4 regions of the Streptosporangium sp. G12 genome follow, and region 4 is predicted to be linked to each of the others. Evidence: riboswitches for the same ligand, from Rfam matches in the RefSeq annotation. Region 4 holds a riboswitch; each other region holds the start of a gene.
What was found. Region 4 has a riboswitch for cobalamin ahead of cobN (cobaltochelatase subunit CobN). Riboswitches for the same ligand answer to the same signal wherever they lie in the genome.

Region 1 (4,076 bases), on a different contig from region 4:
CGACACCCTCGCCGCCGTGCAGGAGCTCAAGCGCAAGGGCGGCCGGGTGCTCGGCATCGTCAACACCGTGGGCAGCGCGATCGCCCGCGAGTGCGACGGCGGCGTCTACCTGCATGCGGGTCCCGAGGTCTCGGTGGCGAGCACCAAGGCGTTCACCTCGACCGCCGTGGCCTTCGCGCTGCTCGCGCTGCACCTGGGCCGGGTGCGTGACCTGTCTCCCGCCGACGGCCGCAGGATCTGCGACGGCCTGCGGAGGCTGCCGGACCAGATCAAGGAGATCCTGGCGCTGGAGCCGCAGATCGAGGAGCTGGCGGGCAAGTACGCCGAGTCGCCGAGCATGATGTTCGTGGGCCGGGTCAGGGGTTACCCGGTGGCCCGCGAGGGCGCGCAGAAGCTCAAGGAGATCTCGTACGTGCACGCCGAGGCGTACCCGGCCAGCGAGCTCAAGCACGGGCCGCTGGCGCTGATCGGCCCGGACATGCCGACGGTGGCGATCGTCCCCGACGACGAACTGCTGGACAAGAACCTCACCACGCTGGGCGAGATCCGCGCCCGGGGCGGCCGGGTGCTCATGGTGGGCCACCGCACGGCCGACCCCAAGCTGGCCGACGACTGCGTCGTGGTGCCCAAGAACGAGACCGAGCTGGACCCGATCCTGCTGTCGATCCCGCTCCAGCTCTTCGCCTACCACGCCGCCGTGGCGCTGGGCAGGGACGTCGACAAGCCCAGGAACCTGGCCAAGAGCGTCACGGTGGAGTGAGACCCTCTCCACCTCTCTTCTACCTCTCTGCCTTCGCACCCCCGTCCCCGGCCTGCCGGGGGCGGGGGTGCGTTTTCCTGAGCCCTCGCGAGACGGTCGTCTTCGATATCCGGATTTCCAGTGTTTTCCGGTGATCCGTGCCCGAACGTGGATCACCGGAAGTTCCGGCATACCCCACTTCATCACAGAAAGTGAGGGGAAAGTAACCTATGGTATAGGGGGTTCTTGGGGGAAGGGGCGCTTATGCGCCGTAGGGGGTTTTTCGCACTGGCGGCGGGGGCCGTGGTCGCCGCGGGGTGCGGTGCGGACGGCGGCGCCGATCCGGCGGTGAAGCGCCTGTTCCTTCTCGAGCCGACCGCCGACGGCCACGGCTGGGACAGGATCGCGGGCAGGCTGGCGACCGTCCTGGTCCAGTCGGGACTGGCGCGCACCGCCATGGCCGTCGAGCGGGCGGGAGCCCTGGGCTCCGCCCCGCGCGACGCGTTCGGCGCCTTCCGCGGACCCTTCGCGCGCGAGGGCAGGCTGCTCGTCACCGCGATGCCGATGGTGGCCGCCGCGGAGATCGCCAACACCACGGCCGTGGTGAACGCCGCCACTCCCATCGCCCGCCTGGTCGGCGACTGGGCGGTCCTGGTGGTCTCCTCCGGCTCCCGCCTGCGCACCTTCGAGGACTTCGTCGCGCGGCTGCGGCACGACCCGGCGGGGCTGACGGTCGGCGGACGGTCGGAGGGCGGCTCCGACCACGTGCTCTACGGCATGATCGGCAAGTGCCTGGGGGTGGACATCCGGCTGCTGGAGTACGCCGGATACCTCGCCCCCGAGGACGCCGCCGAGGCGCTCCACGTCGGCCGGGTGGCGGCCCTGCTGGGATCGGCGCGCGCCCTGCGGCCCGAGATCGCCGCGGGCCGCCTGCGGCCCCTGGTGGTCTCCTCCGGCGGCCGGATCGACGGGATCGACGCGCCGACGCTCATGGAGGTCGACGTCCGCCTGGAGTACAGCGACTGGTGCGGCCTGCTGGGTCCCAAGGGCATGAGCCCGGGGGACCGGGACGCCGCGATCGCCCTGTGTGACAGGATCGACGCCGCGCCGCGCTGGCGTGCCCTGTGCGCGTCCCACGGCTGGAGCCGGGTCTACCTCAGCGGCGACGAGTTCCGCCAGTGGCTCTCCACCGAGACGGGCCGCACTCGCGGCGTGCTTCACGAGCTCGGACTGTTGAAGTCCTCCGACACAACCTGTTGGGGTAGTTGCGTCCGGCGCCCCTAGATGTAGGATCCTGCTCGTTGCTGGTTCGCCCCGCGAGGGGCGAGGCAAGAGGGAACCCGGTGAGATTCCGGGACTGCCCCGCAGCGGTGAACGGGAACGAAAGCCGTTATCGAGCACTGGGTGAACCATGCCTGGGAAGCGACGGCCGGTAGGTGTGTGCGGTGCGCCCGTGAGTCCGAAGACCTGCCGGTGACGTGAACGTCCAGGGCCTCGTGGGAGGGTCCGCGGAACGAGGCGATCCGGCGTGCCCGGGATCGCTCGCGGACGCGTGCCCATCCGGCGGAGCCGTACGGGGAAGTCCGATCGAGCGAGGGGCACTACGTGACACAGGCATTGGCGGAGACCGCGGCGGGGACCGCGTCGGACGACCGCAGGCTGGCCATCGACGAGGCGGCCGCCCGGGTGATCACCGATCCCGAGAACTCCAGGGTCGCCGCCGCGATGCTGGCCGAGCTGATCGCCGACGAGGCCGCCGAGCACGGCGTCCGCGACTTCTCCGAGTCCATCGCCGCGACCCACGAGGCGGGGTTGATCCAGGACGGGCTCGCGGAGTTCGTGGCCGCCCACGCCGGGGTCCTGGACGCGCTGGCCGATCCGGAGGCCGACGCCAGGTTCGAGTACTTCGGGCTGCGTACCGTCTACGACCGCTACCTGCTGCGCCACCCGAGGACCCGCAAGGTCCTGGAGCGCCCGCAGCACTTCTTCCTCCGGGTGGCCTGCGGCCTGTCCGAGACCGTCGAGGAGGCCGCCGAGCTGTACGCGCTCATGGCCACCCTGTCCTACCTGCCCAGCTCGCCCACGCTGTTCAACTCCGGCTCCCGCAGGCCCCAGCTCTCCTCGTGCTTCCTGCTCGACTCGCCCCGCGACGAGCTGGAGTCCATCTACGAGCGCTACGGGCAGGTCGCGCGGCTGTCGAAGTACGCGGGGGGCATCGGGATCGCCTGGACCAGGGTCCGCTCGCGGGGCTCGCTGATCCGCGGCACCAACGGTCACTCCAACGGCATCGTGCCCTGGCTGCGCACGCTCGACTCCAGCGTGGCCGCGGTCAACCAGGGCGGCCGGCGCAAGGGCGCGGCCTGCGTCTACTTGGAGCCCTGGCACGCCGACGTCGAGGAGTTCCTGGAACTGCGCGACAACACCGGCGAGGAGGCCCGCCGCACGCACAACCTGAACCTGGCCAACTGGATCCCCGACGAGTTCATGCGCCGGGTCGAGGCCGACGGCGTCTGGTCGCTGTTCGATCCCAAGGAGGTCCCGCACCTCACCGACCTGTACGGCGCCGCGTTCGACGACGCCTACCGGGCCGCCGAGGCCGAGGGCCGCTTCACCCGGCAGATCCCCGCCCGCACCCTGTACGGGCGGATGATGCGCACGCTCGCCCAGACCGGCAACGGCTGGATGACCTTCAAGGACGCCGCCAACCGGACCTCCAACCAGACGGCCAGGCCCCAGAACGTCATCCACCTGTCGAACCTCTGCACCGAGATCCTCGAGGTCACCGGCGACGCGGAGACCGCCGTCTGCAACCTCGGCTCGATCAACCTCGCCGCCCACCTGTCGGCGGACGCCGGGGAGGCCGTCGACTGGGCGCGGCTGCGCGCGACCGTCCGTACCGCCGTGCGGTTCCTCGACCGCACCATCGACCTGGGCTTCTACCCGACCCCCGAGGCGGAGGCGGCCAACCGGAAGTGGCGCCCGATCGGGCTCGGCGTGATGGGCCTGGCCGACGTGCTGTTCACGCTGCGGCTGCCGTTCGACTCGCCGCGCGCCCTGGAGCTGTCCACCAGGATCTCCGAGGAGATCGCGCTCGCCGCCTACCGGACCTCCTCCGACCTGGCCGTGGAGCGGGGCCGTCACCCGTCGTACGAGGAGACCAGGGCCGCCGCCGGGGTGCTCCACCCCGACCACTACGAGGCGGCGGGGTCCGCGGAGTGGGCCGAGCTCAGGGAGCGGATCGCCGGGACCGGCCTGCGCAACTCGCTGATGATCGCGATCGCGCCGACGGCCACGATCGCCTCCATCGCGGGCTGCTACGAGTGCATCGAGCCGCAGG
Region 2 (4,076 bases), on a different contig from region 4:
GGGCCGGTGAGCATGCCCTTGACCGGCTTCTTCGTCCGCGACTGCGCGTAGGAGGCCCAGCGCACCGTCATCGGCTCGGGACGGGAGACGTCGCCGAACAGGATCGGCGGGCGGACGTAGCGGCTGCCGTACGACTGCACCCAGCCGTGCTCGGTGGCGGCGTAGCCCTCCAGCATCTCGGCGAAGTACTGGACCATGTCGTTGCGCTCGGGCTCGCCGTGCACCAGCACGTCCAGGCCGATGTCCTCCTGCAGCGCGATGACGCGGTCGATCTCGGCCTCCATCCTGCGCTCGTACCCGGCCCTGTCGATGTCGCCCGAGCGCATGGCGGCGCGGGCCTGGCGCACCTCGCCGGTCTGTGGGAAGGAGCCGATGGTGGTGGTGGCCAGCGGCGGCAGGCCCAGGTCGGCGTTCTGCACGGCGAGCCGCTCGGCGTGCGGGGCGCGCGGGCTGCCCTCGCCCAGGGCATCCAGCCTGGCTCGCACCCGGGGGTTGAGGAACCGCTCGACGGTCCTCTCCCCCGCGACGACCTCCTCGCCGTTCAGCGCCCGGCCGATCCGTACGACCTCGTCGACCTTCTGCCTGGCGAAGGCCAGCCGCTCGCGCAGCCGCGGGTCCAGCGAGGTCTCGGCGTCCAGGTCGAGCGGGACGTGCAGCAGCGAGCAGGAGGTGCTCACCACCAGCCGGTCGCTCAGGCCGAGCAGCGCGGCGCAGGTCGCCAGCGCCTTCGCGATGTCGGTACGCCAGACGTTGCGGCCGTCGACGACCCCGGCGACGAGGGTCTTGCCGGGCAGCCCACCGGCGGCGGCCAGCGCCTCCAGGTTGCCGGGCGCCGAGACGAAGTCCAGGCCGACGGCCTCGACCCGGCTGCGGGCCAGGATCTCCAGTGCGGGCCCGATCTCGCCGAAGTAGGTGGCCACCAGCAGCCGGGGGCGGCTGCTGAGCTCCCCCAGCCGCGCGTAGGCCCGGCGCAGCGCGGCCAGCTCCTCCTCCGTATGGTCGGCGGCCAGTACCGGCTCGTCCAGCTGCACCTCGGCCACCCCCGCCGCGGCCATCCGCTCCAGCAGCTCGGCGTAGGTCTCCAGCAGGCCGTCCAGCAGCCGCAACGGCGCGAAGCCGGGCTCGGTGGACTTGGCCAGCAGCAGGAACGACAGCGGCCCGACCAGCACCGGCCGGGTCTCGACGCCCAGCCGCCGCGCTTCGGCGTACTCGGCCAGCGGCTTGCTCCAGTCGAGCCGGAACCGGGTCTCGGGGCCCACTTCCGGAACCAGGTAGTGGTAGTTGGTGTCGAACCACTTGGTCATCTCCAGCGGTGCGACCCCCTCGGCGCCGCGGGCCATCGCGAAGTACGGGTCCGCGGCCCCGGAAAACCGCTCGGGCACCGCGCCCACCATGACGGTGGTGTCCAGCACGTGGTCATACAAGGAGAAGGTGTTGGACGGCACCGCGTCCAGCCCCGCCTCCGACAGCTCCCGCCACACTCCTTGCCGCAACCCGGCGGCCGTCTCCTGCAAGCCGGCGGCGTCGACCCGCCCGGCCCAGTGATCCTCCGTCGCCCGCTTCACCTCGCGACGGCCCCCGATACGGGGATAACCCAAAACGGTCGTGGTGACCTTGCTCATGGCGTCCTTCCCTCGGCTCATGCCATGCCGACCCACGGCCACACGGAAGGAACACCCAGGAAAAACCCATCCCAGGCCCTCCCACGAGACCACGGATCACCGCACACCGGACGGCGCACGAGCGGCTGGCAGGTCTTCGGACTCGCGGGCATCACACACACTCCTACTGACCGTCGCTTCCCAGATGACACGCACCCAGTGCCGATGACGGCGTTCGTTCCCACTCACCGCTGCGGGGCAGTCCCGGAATCACACCGGGTTCCCTCTTACGACTCCCGACACCAACACGGCACCGGGAGAACCAACCGCGCCACGAGCATAACCCGCCCCCACCCCCACCGGACCGGGACGCCACCCAGCGGATCGATGAGGCAGGGATCACCTTCGATCACCCGGCCGCGCGCTCATCCCCATCAGCGTGAAGTAACCCTCAGCGGACCGTGGCTGTCTAGAACTAACCATTGCGCTACTTTCTGTCAAAGTGACAGAAATCTAATGTCGCCTCCATGAGCGATGACCGATGGGAGCCACCAGCCGTCCTGCTCGCCGTTGACCTGGTGATCCTTACCTTGCGCGAATCGCGCCTGCACGTGCTCCTCGTCGAGCGTGGCATCGAGCCGTGCAAGAGTGCCCAAGCTCTGCCAGGCGGCTTCCTTCAGCATTCGGGAGAGAGCCTCATCGAGGCGGCTCACCGGGAGCTGGCGGAGGAGGCCGACCTGGATGTCGAGACACTCCGCCTTGAGCAACTCGGCGTCTATGACGACCCTGGCCGTGACCCTCGCGGCCGGGTGGTGAGCGTTGCCTATCTGGCCATCGCCCCTCGGCTGCCCGAGCCGATCGCCGGGACCGACGCCGCCCGCGCAGGCTGGCAATCCACCGACCGGGTGCTTTCCGGAGCGTTGAAGCTCGCTTTCGACCACCGGCACATCGTCGCGGACGGCGTCGAGCGCGCCCGCGTCAAGCTTGAGCATTCCGCACTCGCCACAGCCTTCTGCAGGCCGACCTTCACGATCACCGATCTCCAGGACGTGTACGAGGCGGTATGGGGGATGCCACTCGACCCCCGCAACTTCTACCGCAAGGTCCAGAAGACCGAGGGCTTCATCGTCTCTGCCGGTTCGGCACGGAAGGCCGCGACCGGACGACCGGCTCGGCTGTTCAAAGCCGGCCCTCGCGACGTTCTGAACCCCCCGATGATCCGGCCCACCGACTCGCCAAACGGAAAGGAACCAACGCAGTGAGCCTCGTCGTGATCCTCACCGCACGTGTCACCGCCTATGCGGAGCTGCGTGACTTACTGACACTTTCGTGTCGCGACCGCTGACGCTCTCGTGACGCGGTCACTGACATCTGATGTCGCAGCCCGCTGACACTATTGCTAACTGCCATGAGAGTGTCAGCGTGCGGGCGTCCGGCTCGTCGTGCCTGATGTTCGATTCTTCGACGGCTCGGGGTGGGCTGCGGTGGCCCGTCGTGATCCTGCGGCACCCCCGCCCCCTCGTGTGAGGGGGCGGGGGCGCACTGTGCGGGGCCCTCAGGTTTGATCGTCAGGGCTGGTCATGGAGCTGGGTGCGGGTGGCTTCGGCTTGCTCGGTGATGGTGGCCAGGACGGGGGCCGGGACGTTCTTGTCGGCGAAGGTGTCCACGAGCTGGCCCAGGACGGTGTCGGCCTGCTTGAGGTCACCGGCGCGGGCGTGGGCGCGGGCAAGGCGGCGCATGGTCTCGTTCAGGGTGATGTTGTCGACGCCGGCGTCGGTGCCGGAGTCCAGGGTGGTCTCCACGACCGCACCGAGCTGTTCGATGCTGGTGTCGGTGTCGGCGGGACGGACTTCGACACCGCCCTCGGTGAGGGTGAGGAAGTGGCGTCCGGCGTTGGCGCCCTTGACCATCCGCGCGTACACCGCCAAGGGGTGGTCGCCGTGGTCGGCGATGAGCTGGTCCAGGGCGGCGTTGCCGTCGGCGAGCTGGGGTGCGTCGGAGCCGAGCAGGGCCAGTAGCTTGCCCTGCTGGGGGCCCATCAGCAGGTCGCCGGCGGCCTTGTCGTTCTCGTCGGCCGGCGGGTTGATCTGGATGAGGTGCTCGGGGGAGGCGACGGTGGAGTCGTCGGGGGCGTAGTAGCGGGCGGCGAGCCGGTAGGTGCCGGGCTGGTCGAAGGTGAAGCCGCCGGCGCCGTAGCCGATGTAGGCGCTGTCATACAGGGCGGGGGTGTCGGCGTCCAGGGTGAGGCGGTGGGCCCGTCCGCAGGTGCGGGCGATGGGCTGGAAGGGCCGGGTGGCACCGGCCGGGTCGGTGACCAGAACGGTGAGGTGGCTCCCTCCGGGCTTGAGGTCGTCGAAGGCCTGCGCTGTCGGCGTGCTGCCGTCCAGGGACAGTTTGATCTCGGCGGTGACGGGCTCGCCGTGGGAGAAGGTGTCCTTGCCCGAGACCTCCAGGCGCAGCCCGGACCGGCTGGCG
Region 3 (4,076 bases), on a different contig from region 4:
GGCAGGAGCGCGGCCAGCGCCCGCACGACCGTGGACTTGGCGGTGCCCTTCTCCCCCCTGACCAGCACTCCCCCGACGCGGGGGGAGACCGCGTTGAGGATCAGCGCGAGTTTCAGGTCCTCCAGCCCCACGATCGCGGTGAAGGGATAGCGGGAGTCACGCACCTTCGGGTTCTCCTGTCCGTCTCGTCGAATCAAAGGGTCGCCGGGCGCTCTGACCGTCATGGGAGGTAGCTGAGCCGCCAGCGCCCGCCGCGCCCGGTGAGCGTCACGCGGGCCAGCGGCGCGACGTCGACGCGCCAGAAGGCCTGGGCGGGGGCGCCGAGGGCGTGGACGACCGCGGCGCGGATGACCGCCGGGTGGGTGACCGCGACGGCCCTGCCGGGGGCGCGGACGGCGAGCCAGCCGGACACCCTGGCCAGGAGCGCGGTGACCGGCTCCCCGCCGTGCGGCGCCGCGCCGGGGTCGCCGAGCCAGGAGGCGAGCGCCTCGGGTTCCGCGGCCTCGACCTCGCCGAGCGTCATCCCGCTCCAGCGGCCGTAGTCGCAGTCGGCCAGCAGCGGGTCGTGCTCGGCCCGCAGGCCGAGCGCCGCCGCCGTCTGGACGCAGCGCAGTTCGGCGGGGCAGGCCGCGGGACCCGGGCCGAGGTCCCGCGCCATCCCCTCGGCCCGGCGCAGGCCGCGTTCGTCGAGTGGTTCGTCACCCGGGAACGCGGCCCGTACCGTCGCCGAGGTGGAGGCGTGGCAGACCAGGAGCAGGCGGGTGACCCCCGAGGGGGTCGTCACACCGGGCCGCGCCTGCGGGCGGCGAAGGCGAACAGCGCGCCGACGCCGGCCCAGAAGACCACCTGGGTCCCCATGGAGGCGACCCGGAAGTCCCACAGGAGGTCGGCGGGGAAGCCCCGGGGCACCTCCGAGATCTTCGGCATGAGGATCCAGGCCGCGACGACGGGGACCAGGAAGGTGGCACCCGCCGACAGCCAGCGCACCCACGGTTCGCTCCGCGAGGCGTAGCGGTGGGCGGCGGTGCCGGCGGCGACCGCGAGGATCCCGATGACCACCGCGACCAGGTAGAGCACGGTGCGCCGGCCGATGGTCTCCGGGTCACCGACGGCCGGCGGGTTGGCGGGATATTTCATGAACGGGATGAGGACGATGGCGATGAACGCCGCGGCTGCGAGGGTGACCGCGAGCACCGGCTCCGATCGGGGTCCCGCCCGGCCGCGTACGGCCGCGTAGACGAGGGAGAACAGGCCCCCGACCGCCAGGCCGTACAGGCCGAGGGCGAGGAAGAGCCCGAAGCGCTGCCCGCCCCTGCTGACCAGGGCCTCCTCGTCGTGGGAGTGGGCCGCTGCCCCGGTGTCGTCGTGTGATCCGGCCGGGGAGGCGGCCGCGGCCGCCTCCTCCAGCGCGATGGCCTGGTCGATGCGCGGTTCGCCGACGGTGTAGGCGAAGACGGCCGCGAGCAGCCCTGCGAGCAGTCCGACGACGAGGCCCCGGACGATGAGTTTGGTGATCACCTGTGGCTCAGTGGCACGGCACGCCGAGCAGGTGACGCCCGTCGTGCATGAGTTCGTGCAGGTAGTTCCCCGCCTGTGAGATCGCTCCCTGGTCGAAGGTGACCAGGTAGGCGAGGAGCAGCAGCACCGGTACGGCGAGCAGCCAGCGGGTGAGCGAGGGCCATGGGATGGGCTGGGTGTGCGGTGCCGAGATCTGGCTCACGGCCACCTCCTCCGGGATTGACGCGTCCCTTTTCGTAGGTCGGTGGCGGCCGAGTGTGACCTGGCTTCCGGCTTCTGAGAGCCGGTTACAGTGGCGCGACCGCACCGGAGTTTCACCGGATTTCCCTCGCACCGCCACAAAACACCCGGAACGTATCCCGGTTCTCCGTCCCCCGTCAATCCGGGTGTCCGGTTTGACGGGCTCGGGCCGTCACGGGGTCCGGGCATGACGAGGGGGGAGGTGGCCAGGCCTGGCCACCTCCCCCCTCGCGGGAGTCACTGCTCGCCGGTCAGCGCCGTCACCAGCTCCGCGGCGGTACGGCAGCGGTCGAACAGCTCGCCCACGTGGGCCTTGGTGCCGCGCAGCGGCTCAAGGGTGGGGACGCGCTGCAGCGACTCACGGCCGGGGATGTCGAAGATGACCGAGTCCCAGGAGGCCGCGGCCACCGACTCGCTGTACTGGCTCAGGCAGCGGCCGCGGAAGTAGGCCCGGGTGTCGTTGGGCGGCACCTCGATGGCCCGCTGGACCTCTTCCTCGGTGACCAGGCGCTGCATGCGGCCCCGGGCGACCAGCCGGTTGTAGAGCCCCCGGTCGGGGCGGATGTCGGAGTACTGGAGGTCGACGAGCTGTAGGCGCGGGTGCGACCAGGGAAGGCCGTCACGGGTGCGGTAGCCCTCCAGGAGCTCCAGCTTGGCCACCCAGTCGAGCTCCCTGGACAGCTGCATCGGGTCCTCGGCCAGGCGGGTGAGGACCGACTCCCAGCGCTCCAGGATGTCCTTGGTGGGCTCGTCCAGGCCGTTGGCGCTGCGCTCCTCGGCGTACTTGCGGGCGAGCTCCAGGTATTCCATCTGCAACTGCACCGCGGTCAGCTTGCGGCCGTCGCGCATGGAGATCTCGTACTTGAGCGTGGGGTCGTGCGAGACCGCGCGCAGGGCCTGGACGGGGTTGTCCACGGCCAGGTCGCGGGTGAAGTAGTTGTCCTCGATCATGGCCAGGACGAGCGCGGTCGACCCCAGCTTCAGGTAGGTCGAGATCTCCGACATGTTGGCGTCGCCGATGATGACGTGCAGGCGGCGGTATTTCTCCGGGTCGGCGTGGGGCTCGTCCCGGGTGTTGATGATCGGCCTCTTGAGCGTCGTCTCCAGGCCCACCTCGACCTCGAAGAAGTCGGCCCGCTGGCTGATCTGGAAGCCCTCGCCCCGGGAGTCCTGGCCGATGCCGACCTTGCCCGCGCCGGTGACGACCTGCCGGGAGACGAAGAACGGCGTCAGGTGCCTGACGATGTCGGCGAACGAGGTGGCCCGGCGCATGAGGTAGTTCTCATGGCAGCCGTAGGAGGCGCCCTTGTTGTCGGTGTTGTTCTTGTAGAGCTGGATCGGGGCGTTGGCCGGCATCGCCGAGGCGCGGACCGCCGCGTCGTGCATCACCCGCTCGCCCGCCTTGTCCCAGATCACCGCCGCCCTGGGATTGGTGCACTCGGGCGTGGAGTATTCGGGGTGGGCGTGGTCGACGTACAGCCGGGCCCCGTTGGTGAGGATCACGTTCGCCAGGCCGAGGTCCTCGTCGGTCAGCTGGCTCTGGTCGGCCACCTCCCGCGCGAGGTCGAACCCCCGTGCGTCCCGCAGCGGGTTCTCCTCCTCGAAGTCCCATCGCGCGCGCCGAGCCCTCGCGGCCGAGGCCGCCAGATAGGCGTTCACGACCTGAGAGGAGGTCACCATCGCGTTGGCCCCCGGCTGTCCGGGCACGGAGATGCCGTACTCGGTCTCGATGCCCATCACCCGCCGTACCGTCATGCGCACCCTCTGTTCGTCAGGGACTGATTCTCTCCGTGGTATCTATTCCCGACCCTAGACCCTTCACTATGCCCGGTGGTCGGACAGTTATGGCACCGAAGCCTTTTCGCCCGTTGCGAGGGGGATCGAGGAGAGCGCGGGGAGCTGTGACGGGGACGGGGATGCGGCCCTTCTCCGCCTCCTGGACTTGACGAACTCCTGAAGCGGGCGCTCGGCCAACCGGTACACCAGGTAGGAGAACGCCATCGCGGCCAGCACGGTGACCAGCGCGGTCAGCGGGGGCGGCAGCACGTCCCGCAGGGCGGGGACGATCAGGACCGCGGCCGGGGTGTGGAACAGGTAGAGCGGGTAGGTGAGCGCGCCCAGGACGACCAGGCCGCGCCAGCGCAGCCACCCCAGCCAGCCGAGCGCCACCATCGCCATGAGCACGTAGAAGCCGATCACGGTGGCGACCACGGCCCACTCGGGCACGGGCATCGCGGCGTAGCCGACGTTCTCGATCCGCCCGGCCACCCGGTCGATCGCCGCGTTCACCGCCAGGCCGCCGCTGATCCCGGCGAGGC
Region 4 (4,076 bases):
ACCGGTGGCGACCACATCCGCGACCCGCCCCCTCGGACGGCCGCAGCGCCTGCCGCAGCCCGCCCAGTGCACGGGGAGCGTATCGGTGCCCGGCCCGTTCCCGGACGGCGGGGCCACGGACGGCCCGCTCCCGAACCGCTCCCTTCCGGGCGGCACGGCCGGGGGTGGTGCGACCGCGGGCGGCGGGACGGCGGGCGGCGAGGTCGTGCCGACGGCTACGGCGGTGGCTGTGCCGACGGCTACGGCGGTGGCTGTGCTGACGGCTATGGCGGCGGCCGCGTCGGCCTGGACGTCGGCCAGGGACTTGGCGCAGCCGGGGCGGCCGGTGCAGGCCGTCACGCCGATCCACGGCGAGGCGGGGTCGACGACCAGCCCGGCGGCCTCCAGACGGGCGGCCGTGCCCGCGACCTCGGCGCGGTCCAGGCCGGGCAGGACCACGCCACGCCATGGCGTGAGCCGGATCTCCCCGCCCGAGGCGGCGTCCGCGAGCAGCAGTGCCAGCGCGGAGGTCAGCCGCCCCAGCGGGATCGCCACCCCGAGCGCGACCCGCGCGTCCCCGTCTCCGGTGCCGCTCGCGGGATCCGTCCCTCCTCCGGCGCCGGTTCCGCTCCTCGTCCCGTCCGTGCTCCCGAGGACCCCGACCGGCCCGAGGGTCACGACCCGCGGTCTCACCGGGTCGAAGGGTGTCGTGCCGGGAACCCCGAGGGCGGTTCGCACGCGGGCGGCGATCAGGGAGGGACCGCCGGGGAGTTCGGCGATCCGCCAGGCGGTGACGTCCCGGGTGGCCAGCTCGTCGAGGAACGCCTCGGCGGCGGCGAGCAGGGCGGTCACGGCTCCGGCCGGCGGGACGCGCAGGCCGGTGTCGGTCCCGGCGAGGATCAGCGCGGCCTCGTCCGGCCCCGTGAGCAGGATCCCGGCGTCCGCGCCCAGACCGGCCACGTCCCCCCGGCCGTCGTCGAGGGCGAACATGAACCGCCCCGGCAGGGCGGCGAGGGCGGGGCGGGCGCACAACCGCCGGTCCAGCTCGCCGATCAGCGGTGTGACGTCGGCGATGCCGCCGCCGCGCGGATAGTGCGGACGATCCGAGATACCCGTGCTGTCTGGAGTGTCCGCACCGCTCGATCTGTTCGGCCCGCTCGGCCCGGCCGGCCCGCTCGGCTCGGTGGGTCCGTCCAGTCCGGTCAGCGGGGAGGCGAGGATGTTGCGGATCCGCTCGTGCGTCGCCGAGGGCAGCAGGCCCGCCCTCGCCATCCGCGTGGCGAACCCGTCCCCCGTACCGCTGTCCGGATCCTCCGGGCCGAGGCCGCGCACCTGGACGTTCGCGCGGGAGGTCAGCTCGATGACGCCGCCGCCGTACGCCGCGGCGGCCTCGGCGAGTTCGCGCAGCTGGAAGGGGGTGAGACGGCCTCCGGGCACGCGGACGCGGGCCAGGCCGCCGTCCGCGGCGGCATGGACCTGAAGCGCACCGGGACATGCGTCGAGTCGCGATCGTCCGGAAAAGTCGGCAATGGACACTCGAAGGATGCTAACGCCAGTTTCTTGCAACGAACCGGACTGCCGTAGTGTCATCGGTGGCGACGGCAAAGGGAGGAAGCCGGTGTGAATCCGGCGCGGTCCCGCCACTGTAACCGGGGAGCGAACCCCACCCGGGCCACTGTCCGACGACGGGCGGGAAGGCCGGGGTGAGCACCGATCCGGGAGCCAGGAGACTCCAGCCGTCGCGGCCGACGACGACCCGGGGCGAGGACCCCGAGGGAGGAAGCTCCGTGCGCTCTTCGCCGTTCCCCCGCGACACCGTGGCATCGCCGTTCCCCCGCCACACCGCGCGCTTCTCACGGTTCCCCCGCCACATCGTGGCGCCGTTCCCCCGCCACGCCGTGGCGCCCCTGGGCCGTACCGCCCTTCCTCTCCCGGAGTGTGGCGCGTGATCCTCCTGCTCTCGACCTCCGACACCGACCTGCTGAGCGCTCGCGCGAGCGGCGCCGGCTACCGGCTCGGCAACCCCGCCCGGCTCGCCGCCGCAGACCTCCCGCCGTTGCTGGAGGGCGCCGACCTGGTCGTGGTACGCCTGCTGGGCGGGCGCCGCGCCTGGGAGGAGGGGCTGGACGCCCTGCTCGCCGGCCCCCGGCCCGTCGTCGTGCTCGGTGGCGAGCAGGCGCCCGACGCCGAGCTGATGGAGCTGTCCACGGTGCCCGGTGGGGTCTGCGCCGAGGCGCACGCCTACCTCGCCCACGGCGGCCCGGCCAACCTGACCGAGCTGCACCGTTTCCTGTCCGACACGCTGCTGCTCACCGGCCACGGGTTCGCCGCGCCCGAGCCCACCCCCACCTGGGGGACGCTGGAGCGCGAGGCGCGCGACCAGGACGGTCCCGTCGTCGGAGTGCTCTACTACCGGGCCCACCACGTGGCCGGCAACACGGCCTTCGTCGAGGCGCTCTGCTCGGCGATCGAGGACGCGGGCGCGCGGGCGCTGCCGGTGTACTGCGCCTCCCTGCGCACCGCCGAGCCCGGCCTGGTGGAGGTCCTGCGCGCGGTGGACGCCCTGGTGGTGACCGTGCTCGCCGCGGGCGGGACCCGCCCGGCGACCGCGTCGGCGGGCGGGGACGACGAGGCCTGGGACGTCGGCGCGCTCGCCGAGCTGGACGTGCCGATCCTGCAGGGCCTGTGCCTGACGAGCAGCCGGGCCTCCTGGGAGGAGAACGACGACGGCCTGTCCCCGCTGGACGCCGCCACCCAGGTCGCGATCCCCGAGTTCGACGGGCGGATCATCACGGTGCCGTTCTCCTTCAAGGAGATCGACGAGGACGGGCTCACCGTCTACGTGGCCGACCCCGAGCGGGCCTCGCGGGTGGCGGGCATCGCGGTGCGCCACGCCGCGCTGCGGCACATCCCGCCCGCCGAGCGGCGGCTGGTGCTGATGCTGTCGGCCTACCCCACCAAGCACGCCCGCATCGGCAACGCCGTCGGCCTGGACACCCCGGCCAGCCTGGTGCGGCTGCTGGCCGCGCTCGCGCGGCGCGGTTACGACATCGGCGCCGAGGACGAGCTGCCCGGGGTGACCGGGCAGGACGGCGACGCGCTCATCCACGCGCTGATCGCCGCGGGCGGGCAGGACCAGGACTGGCTCACCGAGGAGCAGCTCGCCGGAAACCCGGTGCGCATCGCGGCGAGCCGGTACGCCGAGTGGTACGCCACCCTCCCGGCGGACCTGCGCGCCCGGATGGAGGAACACTGGGGCCCGGCGCCCGGCGAGCTGTTCGTGGACAGGTCGCGCGACCCGGAGGGCGAGATCGTGCTGGCCGCGCTGCGCTCCGGCAACGTGGTGGTCATGGTGCAGCCGCCGCGCGGCTTCGGCGAGAACCCCATCGCGATCTACCACGACCCCGACCTGCCGCCCAGCCACCACTACCTGGCCGCCTACCGCTGGCTGGCCGACGGCTTCGGCGCGCACGCCGTGGTCCACGTGGGCAAGCACGGCAACCTGGAGTGGCTGCCCGGCAAGTCGGCGGGCCTGTCGGCCTCCTGCGGCCCGGACGCCGCGCTCGGCGACCTGCCGCTCATCTACCCGTTCCTCGTCAACGACCCCGGCGAGGGCACCCAGGCCAAGCGCCGCGCGCACGCCACCCTGGTCGACCACCTCGTCCCGCCGATGGCCCGCGCCGACAGCTACGGGGACATGGCCAGGCTGGAGCAGCTCCTCGACGAGCACGCCTCCATCGCGGCGATGGACCCGGCCAAGCTGCCCGCGATCCGCGCCCAGATCTGGACGCTGATCCAGGCCGCCAGGCTCGACCACGACCTCGGCGTCGCCGACCGCCCGCACGACGCCGAGTTCGACGACTTCCTGCTGCACATCGACGGCTGGCTGTGCGAGGTCAAGGACGTCCAGATCCGCGACGGCCTGCACGTGCTCGGGGCCGCCCCCGAGGGGCGGCCGCGCGTCGACCTGGTGCTGGCCATGCTCCGCGCCCGGCAGATGTGGGCGGGCGGCGAGGCGCTCGTCGGGCTGCGCGAGGCCCTCGGCCTGGCCGAGGACGGCAGCGCCGGACGGATCGGCGTCGACGAGGCCGAGACCC

Region 1: another riboswitch for cobalamin. It lies ahead of ACVCAG_RS06600 (ribonucleoside-diphosphate reductase subunit alpha); the one in region 4 lies ahead of cobN (cobaltochelatase subunit CobN).
Region 2: another riboswitch for cobalamin. It lies ahead of metE (5-methyltetrahydropteroyltriglutamate--homocysteine S-methyltransferase); the one in region 4 lies ahead of cobN (cobaltochelatase subunit CobN).
Region 3: another riboswitch for cobalamin. It lies ahead of ACVCAG_RS24070 (CbtB domain-containing protein); the one in region 4 lies ahead of cobN (cobaltochelatase subunit CobN).

Annotation. Positions count from the first base shown of each region.
Region 1 covers NZ_JBRIQO010000003.1:327,966-332,041, forward strand. Annotated here, with positions in the region: gene glmS (glutamine--fructose-6-phosphate transaminase (isomerizing)) at 1-760, shown strand, start outside; gene ACVCAG_RS06595 (tripartite tricarboxylate transporter substrate-binding protein) at 1,004-2,023, shown strand; cobalamin riboswitch at 2,028-2,228, shown strand; gene ACVCAG_RS06600 (ribonucleoside-diphosphate reductase subunit alpha) at 2,345-4,076, shown strand, end outside.
Region 2 covers NZ_JBRIQO010000027.1:109,389-113,464, forward strand. Annotated here, with positions in the region: gene metE (5-methyltetrahydropteroyltriglutamate--homocysteine S-methyltransferase) at 1-1,622, opposite strand, end outside; cobalamin riboswitch at 1,733-1,943, opposite strand; gene ACVCAG_RS35125 (NrtR DNA-binding winged helix domain-containing protein) at 2,129-2,863, shown strand; gene ACVCAG_RS35130 (hypothetical protein) at 3,170-4,076, opposite strand, start outside.
Region 3 covers NZ_JBRIQO010000016.1:30,233-34,308, forward strand. Annotated here, with positions in the region: gene ACVCAG_RS24055 (magnesium chelatase subunit D family protein) at 1-224, opposite strand, end outside; gene ACVCAG_RS24060 (histidine phosphatase family protein) at 221-784, opposite strand; gene ACVCAG_RS24065 (CbtA family protein) at 781-1,518, opposite strand; gene ACVCAG_RS24070 (CbtB domain-containing protein) at 1,526-1,720, opposite strand; adenosylcobalamin (AdoCbl) riboswitch at 1,738-1,871, opposite strand; gene dop (depupylase/deamidase Dop) at 1,996-3,513, opposite strand; gene ACVCAG_RS24080 (acyltransferase family protein) at 3,601-4,076, opposite strand, start outside.
Region 4 covers NZ_JBRIQO010000006.1:146,925-151,000, forward strand. Annotated here, with positions in the region: gene ACVCAG_RS11465 (precorrin-3B synthase) at 1-1,515, opposite strand, end outside; cobalamin riboswitch at 1,562-1,734, shown strand; gene cobN (cobaltochelatase subunit CobN) at 1,925-4,076, shown strand, end outside.